Regions from separate parts of the Pseudarthrobacter quantipunctorum genome, predicted to be linked through region 1. Evidence: riboswitches for the same ligand, from Rfam matches in the RefSeq annotation. Region 1 holds a riboswitch; each other region holds the start of a gene.
What was found. A riboswitch is a leader RNA that binds a small molecule or an ion and turns the genes downstream of it on or off. The one in region 1 is predicted to bind S-adenosylmethionine.

Region 1 (2,257 bases):
AAGGCCGAAGTCTGCAGCATCAGGGGCTTGTCCCGCCCCGAAGCATATGTCCCGTAGAAGTTTTCCCCGCCGGAGGCCGTCAGCATCTCCTGCAGCTCACCGGCGCGGGGAACGGTGTTAACTGCGGAGCCCCCTGCAGTGTCATCGTGGTAGGCCGTCAGGCCCACCCAGTCCACGGCGTCGTCCCCCGGGTAGTAGGGTTCGTAGGCTTTATCCAAGCCGTTCCAAACGCCGTCGCCATTGGTGTCCAGCAGGGAGAACCCTTCGCTTCCGGGCCCGGGCGCATTCCGGTTCCGGTCAAACGGATAGTCCTTGCCCAGGTACGGCTCCCACACCATGGCATAACCCCCGCCGGTCCCGGCATCCCGGAATGCCGCTGCCACCGCCTGGAACGACTGCCGGTAGGCGGCCGGCTGCTGGCCCCACTCCACCCAGCTGGCATTCATGTCCGGCGCAAAGCGGATGAGCAGCTGGCCCTTGAAATCCCCCTGCAACCGGCGCACTTCCCCGGCAAAGGCTGCAGCGGCGTCAGGGGTGACCTGGTCGAACGGCACAACAGGCCTTACCGTGAGCATCGCGTGGGCGCCCTGTCCGGCGGATTGCTCCAGGAAGCCCCGGATGTCGCTCTCTTCCGAGGCGCGGAACGGGAAGGCGATGTCGTGTCCGAAGATCGCGGGGGATGCCCCGAGCCGCTCGGAGAAACCCCCAGCGGTGTCCTCTCCCCATTCGAGGACTGCGCCCAGCAGCGGCTTGCCTTCCTCCGGGAGGTTTCGGGCCGCCTGCGCTGGCCCGGCGGACACCACCACAGCCAGGACGGCCATCAGCACGGCGGTGAGGACGGCAGCCATCCAATGAAGGGGCCGCGGGCGGCCGCTCGGGGCGGGACGTGCGGGAGCGGCGGCGGATGGCGTGCTGATGAAGACCCCCAGGGACTTATTCCTCAAGTGACAGGGCGGCGCCCATGGACAAACTTTATCCGGGCTGGCTCTGGTGGCAGGCACCTGGCACGTGCACGCCCAAGGTGGCGCCGCCGTCGTACGTTAAACCGAGGTGGCCGACGCACCTTTGGTGCCGCGCCTCCGCGCAGCATCCTTCAGTTACGCAACATGACGACGACGGCGGTGCGGCGCCGCGCGGCAAGTGTTACGTTTTTGGGGAGTAATGAGTACCGGCGCCAAGCCCTGACTGGCCGGTCGGCAACCCTCCTTCCACGGCGGGGTGCCTCAGGTGAATACTCGGCATATCGACCATTCGAGCTGCAAGCGTGAGAGAAGGAGATCCGTCGTGTCTGACGCACCTGCCCCTGAAGAAAAACTGTCCTACCGCCTCATCAGCGGCCCGGACAACCGTGAATTCTGCGAGCGGATCTCAAACGCCCTGGCAGAAGGCTATGTGCTGCACGGCAGCCCGGCGGCAACCTTCAACGGCACCAGCGTGATTGTGGCACAGGCCGTGGTCTTGCCGGCAGCCATCGCCTCCGCGGACGCGGCAGTGGCGGATGCCGTGGATGACCTCGAGTCCGCAGGCGACGACCTTGAGTTCGACGGCGAGGGCCACGCATGAGCTACGCAGGAGACCTGACGCCGCAGGAGGCCTGGGACAAGCTGGCACAAGGCGCCATCCTGGTGGATGTGCGCACCGAGGGGGAATGGGCCCACATCGGAATCCCGGACACCAAGGCAACAGAGAACGATCCGCTGTTCATCCAGTGGACCTTCCCCGGGGGCATTCCAAACCCTGATTTCATCAACGACCTCAACCAGCAGGCGCCCGAAGACCGCGCAACTGAACTGGTGTTCCTGTGCCGCTCCGGCCAGCGGTCCATCGCGGCGGCCATAGCGGCCACCCAGGCCGGCTTCACCTCCTACAACGTGCTGGAGGGCTTTGAAGGCGACCCCGACCGCTTCGGCGAACGCACCGTCAACGGCTGGAAAAACCGCGGCCTGCCAACAAACCTGGGAAAGATCTAAGTGACCTTCAACGAAGACGCCGCCGGCTGGAGCCCCGACACCCAGGCCGTGCGCGGCGGCCTGGACCGGACCAACTTCCAGGAAACCAGCGAAGCCATTTTCCTGAACTCAGGGTTCGTGTACGAATCTGCCGCTGCCGCCGAGCGCGCCTTCACGGGCGAGGACGAGCGCTTTGTGTATTCCCGCTACGGCAACCCCTCCGTTGCCACGTTCCAGGAGCGGCTCCGCCTCCTCGAGGGAACCGAGGCGTGCTTTGCGACGGCGTCCGGCATGTCCGCCGTGTTCAC
Region 2 (2,257 bases), 1.3 Mb from region 1:
GGGGGTATGTACGGTTGTCATTGGCGGGAACCCAGCGGCCCGCGTCCACCACATAGTCCCAGCCCAGGCCCTTGCTCCGAAGGTCCCGGATGCCCGCCAGCAGCCGCTCGGCATCTTCCAGCCTTGAGCCGACGCCGAAGCTGGCTCGAAGGGAACCGGACGGAAGTCCCAGCCGCTTCAGCAGCGGGTGCGCGCAGAACCGGCCGTCGCGCAGGCCCACCCCGTGTTCGGCCGACAGGTAAGCGGCCACCAGGCCGGCGTCGTATCCTTCCACGGAGAAGTTGACCACGCCGATCGTGTCGGTGTCCGGGTTGGTGTCCTTGAAGATCTGGTGGACGGTCACGCCGTCGATCTCCTGCAGGCCGTCCACCAGGAATGAACGGATGGCGGATTCGTGGGCGTGCCAGCGGTCCTGGTCCAGCTCCGCGATGACCTGGGTCGCCCGGGCCAGCGTCGCCGCACCGAGCACGTTGGGTGATCCGCCCTCGTGGCGGGCCGGACCGGTTGCCCAGCTGACGCCGTCGAGCCTTGCTTCCTTGACGGCGCCTCCGCCTGCGAGGTGCGGTGTGCCGGCGTCGAGCCAGTCCGGCCGGCCAACCAGCACGCCGGCACCAAAGGGTGCGTACAGCTTGTGGCCCGAGAAGGCGAGGTAGTCGACGTCGTCCGTGGTGATGTTGACGCGCCGGTGCGGCGCCAGCTGGGCCGCGTCCACAGCGATCCGTGCGCCGTGCTCGTGCGCCAGCGCGGCAAGGGCGCGGATGGGGAGGATTTCGCCGGTGACGTTGGAAGCCCCGGTCACGGCGAGCAGGCTCACGCTGCCCTGCTGCAGCTCCGCACGGACGGCGTCAATGGTTCCGGCAATGGTGTCCGCTGCCACGATGCTGCGGTGGGGGACGCCCTGCCACGGAAGCAGGTTGGCATGGTGCTCGATGTCGAGGTACAGGACGTCGCCGTCCGGCCGTCCGTCGGTGGCCGGCAGACAGCCCGCCAGCAGGTTCAGGGAGTCTGTGGTGTTCCGGGTGAAGATTACCGAATCGTCCGGACGGCCGCCCACGAAGTCGCGGACGATCGCACGGGCATTTTCATACACCGAGGTGCTGATCTGGGAGGCGTAGCCTGCACCGCGGTGGACGCTCGCGTAGAAGGGCAGGATCTCGTTGAGGTAGGCCGACACCACCGAGAGGGCGGGAGCGGACGCGCCATAATCCAGGTTGGCGTACCGGACGTGGCCGCCGTGGATCAGGGGAGCCAGGATTTCGGCACCGCTGACGGCCGCGAGCGGACGGCCGGCGGCGGCCCGGCGCTGGTCGAAGAGCGCTGATGATTCCGGCGGAACGGCCTGATGCCGGACAGCGGCTTGGGGGGAGACAGCGGCTTGGGGGGAGACGGTGGCAGTTGTCACAGAGACCTCACTTCAAAACAGGACTCCGTGCAGGAATCCGCGCTTGCCGCATCCCTTCCGGACCGGCCTGGTCGTCACCCGGGGCACCCCACCGCGAATGGAGGGTTGCCGGCCAGCAAACCGGGGTTTTGCGCTGGCACTCGTGACCTGCTTAAGAGCGTAGAACATGGGCCGCGAAGGTTAAAAGCCCGCAGGAATGTTAAGGGCTTTGTTACGCGCGGTTGAAAAGGAGCGGTTGAATCGAAGATCACGACGGCGGACGCCTCCTTTCGGGGGCGTCCGCCGTCGATTATTTCGTGATCCGTGGACTAGAGGAGGTCGTCCAGATTCGGATTCAGGCGCCGCAGCACCTCGGAGTGGAGGATGGAATTCGTGGCCAGGGCGTTCCCGCCGAACGGACCGTCCTCGCCCTCCAGCGAGGTAAAGCGGCCCCCCGCTTCCACCACAATGGGCACCAGCGCGGCCATGTCGTAGAGATTCAGTTCAGGTTCACAGGCGATGTCCACCGAACCTTCGGCCACCATGCAGTAGGACCAGAAGTCGCCAAAGGCCCGGGTCCGCCACACGTCCTCGGTGAGCCCTAGAAATTCGTCAAGGTTTCCACGTTCCTTCCAGCCGCCAAGGCTCGAGTAAGAGAGGGAAGCATCGGACAGGCTGGACACATTGGACACCCGAAGGCGGGTTGCGGCGGCGAGCGAACGCCCCATATAGGCTCCCATGCCCTTGGCGGCCCACCAGCGCTTGCCAAGGGCAGGCGCGCTGACCACGCCCACCACCGGTTCGCCTTCATCCACCAGGGCGATCAGGGTGGCCCAGACCGGGACGCCCCGGACGAAGTTCTTGGTGCCGTCAATG
Region 3 (2,257 bases), 1.7 Mb from region 1:
TCGCGCCCGTGCCCTTGGGGCCATATTTGCGGCCCCGCTCGTACCAAGGACTGGAGGGCAGCCCCGCGTAGGCGACAGATTCGACGTCGTCACGCGCTTCCAGCCACTGCGCAACGTCCAAGGCGTTGGCAACGTGGCGTTCCACGCGCAGGCTCAACGTTTCCAGGCCCTGGGCAATGAGGAAGGCGTTGAACGGGGAGACGGCGGAACCAAGGTCCCGGAGCAGCTGGACGCGTGCCTTGAGGATGTAGGACAGGTTGGCGCCCAGGGCACCGTCCTTGCCGAGGTCGCGGGCGTACACCAGCCCGTTGTAGGTGGGATCCGGAGTGTTGAAGCCCGGGAACTTCGCCGCGTCCTTGCCGAAATCGAACTTGCCGGAGTCCACGATCACGCCGGCAATGGCGGAGCCGTGGCCACCCAGGTACTTGGTTGCCGAATGGACCACGATGTCCGCTCCCCATTCCAGCGGCCGGATCAGGTACGGGGTGGACAGGGTGTTGTCCACAATGAGGGGCACCCCGGCATCGTGGGCCACCTGGGAGATACCCTCGATGTCCAGGACGTCCTGCCGGGGATTGGAGACCACTTCGCCGAAGAAGAGCTTGGTGTTGGGCTGCACGGCGTCGCGCCACTGCTCCAGGTTGTCCGGGTCCGCGACGAAGGTGACCGAAATGCCGAACTTCTTCAGGGTGTGGGCGAAGAGATTGTACGTTCCGCCGTAAAGGCTGGGGCTTGCGACGATGTGGTCGCCGGCCTCCGCGATGTTCAGGACAGCGAAGGTTTCAGCGGCCTGGCCTGAGCTAAGCAGCAGTGCCCCGAGTCCGCCTTCAAGACTGGCGATCCGCTGTTCCACGGCTTCTTGGGTGGGGTTGCCGATGCGGGTGTAGATAGGTGCCAGTTCAGCAAGGGCAAAGCGGTTGGCGGCGCTCTCGGCGCTCGGGAACACGAAGGACGTGGTCTGGTAGATAGGGAGTGCGCGGGCGCCTGTGGCACTGTCCGGCTCCTGGCCTGCGTGGATCTGGCGGGTTTCGAATGACCATCCGTTGGACATCTAAGGCTCCTTTGACTGGGCCCGGCAGGCTCGAAGCACCGCGGGCCGCGCTTGCCATCCGGCCTTTGCCGGACAGCCAGGTCCTCACCCGGGGCACCCCACCGCGGAAGGAGGGTTGCCGGCCAGCAAGCCGGGGCTTGGTGCTGGCGCTCATGACCTGAGCCCAGTGTAGGAACAGCTGTGCAAAGCGGCACAGCATTATGACGAACATGGTCCCGCGTATGTCCGCTGTGGGAGTCCGCGGAGTCGCCTCCTGTCGGAAAATCCCAGTAAGGCTACCCTTAGCTGAGAGCCCGATCACAAAGTGCCAAGATGTTGCCATGCGCATGGATCACGTCTCTTACGCCTGTGAACACGATGGCCTGGCTGCCACCACTGACCGGATTTCCTCTGCCCTCGGCGTCGAGGCAGTGAAGGGTGGAGTGCACCCGCGGTTCGGAACCCGGAATATGATCATCCCGCTCGCGGGGCACAAGTACCTTGAGGTCGTTGAGGTCCTGGACCACCCGGCTTCGGACAAGGCGCCCTTCGGCCAGGCAGTGCGCGCACGGTCTGCAGCCGGCGGCGGCTGGATGGGCTGGTGCGTCGAGGTAGATGACCTGGCCCCCTTCGAGGAACGCCTGGGCCGCTCCTCGGTCAACGGCAACCGTAAGTTCCCTGACGGCCGCGAACTCGTATGGAAGCAGATCGGCATCCTCGGCCTGATCGCGGACCCCCAGGTCCCGTACATGCTCAAGTGGGAGGGCGATCCCTCCCTGCACCCCTCCAACGCTTACGAGAGCAACGTCAAGATGAGCTGCCTCACCATAGCCGGCTCTGCCGCCCGGGTAACCGAGTGGCTGGGTGAACCCGTGGAGAAGCCGCTGGAAGACGTAGCCGTGGAGTGGGTGGCACCGCACGGAACCCCCGGGATCCTTTCGGTGACTTTCGAGACCGCCAACGGGGCAGTCACTATCTGATCCTCCCCTCCCGGCATGGGTTCGCCCCCGCCGGGTATCAACCCGGGCAGATACTTGAGACTGCCTGCGTAAGCTTCGGCCGCCATCAGCAGGTGACAACGGCGTCACCCGCCGATGGCGGCCGAATTGGTCTCCCAGCAGTTCCAGTTTGCCGGGTTCCCGCGCGCCCGGCCTCTTCCGGCGTTAATGTCAGACCCCCTTGCCATGATTGGTGCATGGGCAGGGAAGTGGTGGAGAAGGCGTTTGC

Region 2: linked by a shared signal. The riboswitch ahead of WHH00_RS06520 (aminotransferase class V-fold PLP-dependent enzyme) and the one ahead of WHH00_RS00390 (DUF1737 domain-containing protein) in region 1 are both predicted to bind S-adenosylmethionine.
Region 3: linked by a shared signal. The riboswitch ahead of WHH00_RS12250 (bifunctional o-acetylhomoserine/o-acetylserine sulfhydrylase) and the one ahead of WHH00_RS00390 (DUF1737 domain-containing protein) in region 1 are both predicted to bind S-adenosylmethionine.

Annotation. Positions count from the first base shown of each region.
Region 1 is NZ_CP148033.1:89,054-91,310, reverse strand. It holds gene opgC (OpgC domain-containing protein) at 1-848, opposite strand, end outside; SAM riboswitch class IV at 1,158-1,271, shown strand; gene WHH00_RS00390 (DUF1737 domain-containing protein) at 1,285-1,563, shown strand; gene WHH00_RS00385 (rhodanese-like domain-containing protein) at 1,560-1,970, shown strand; gene WHH00_RS00380 (O-succinylhomoserine sulfhydrylase) at 1,971-2,257, shown strand, end outside.
Region 2 is NZ_CP148033.1:1,421,915-1,424,171, forward strand. It holds gene WHH00_RS06520 (aminotransferase class V-fold PLP-dependent enzyme) at 1-1,402, opposite strand, end outside; SAM riboswitch class IV at 1,437-1,550, opposite strand; gene hisN (histidinol-phosphatase) at 1,711-2,257, opposite strand, start outside.
Region 3 is NZ_CP148033.1:2,690,337-2,692,593, forward strand. It holds gene WHH00_RS12250 (bifunctional o-acetylhomoserine/o-acetylserine sulfhydrylase) at 1-1,051, opposite strand, end outside; SAM riboswitch class IV at 1,094-1,209, opposite strand; gene WHH00_RS12255 (VOC family protein) at 1,372-2,010, shown strand; gene WHH00_RS12260 (DUF222 domain-containing protein) at 2,226-2,257, shown strand, end outside.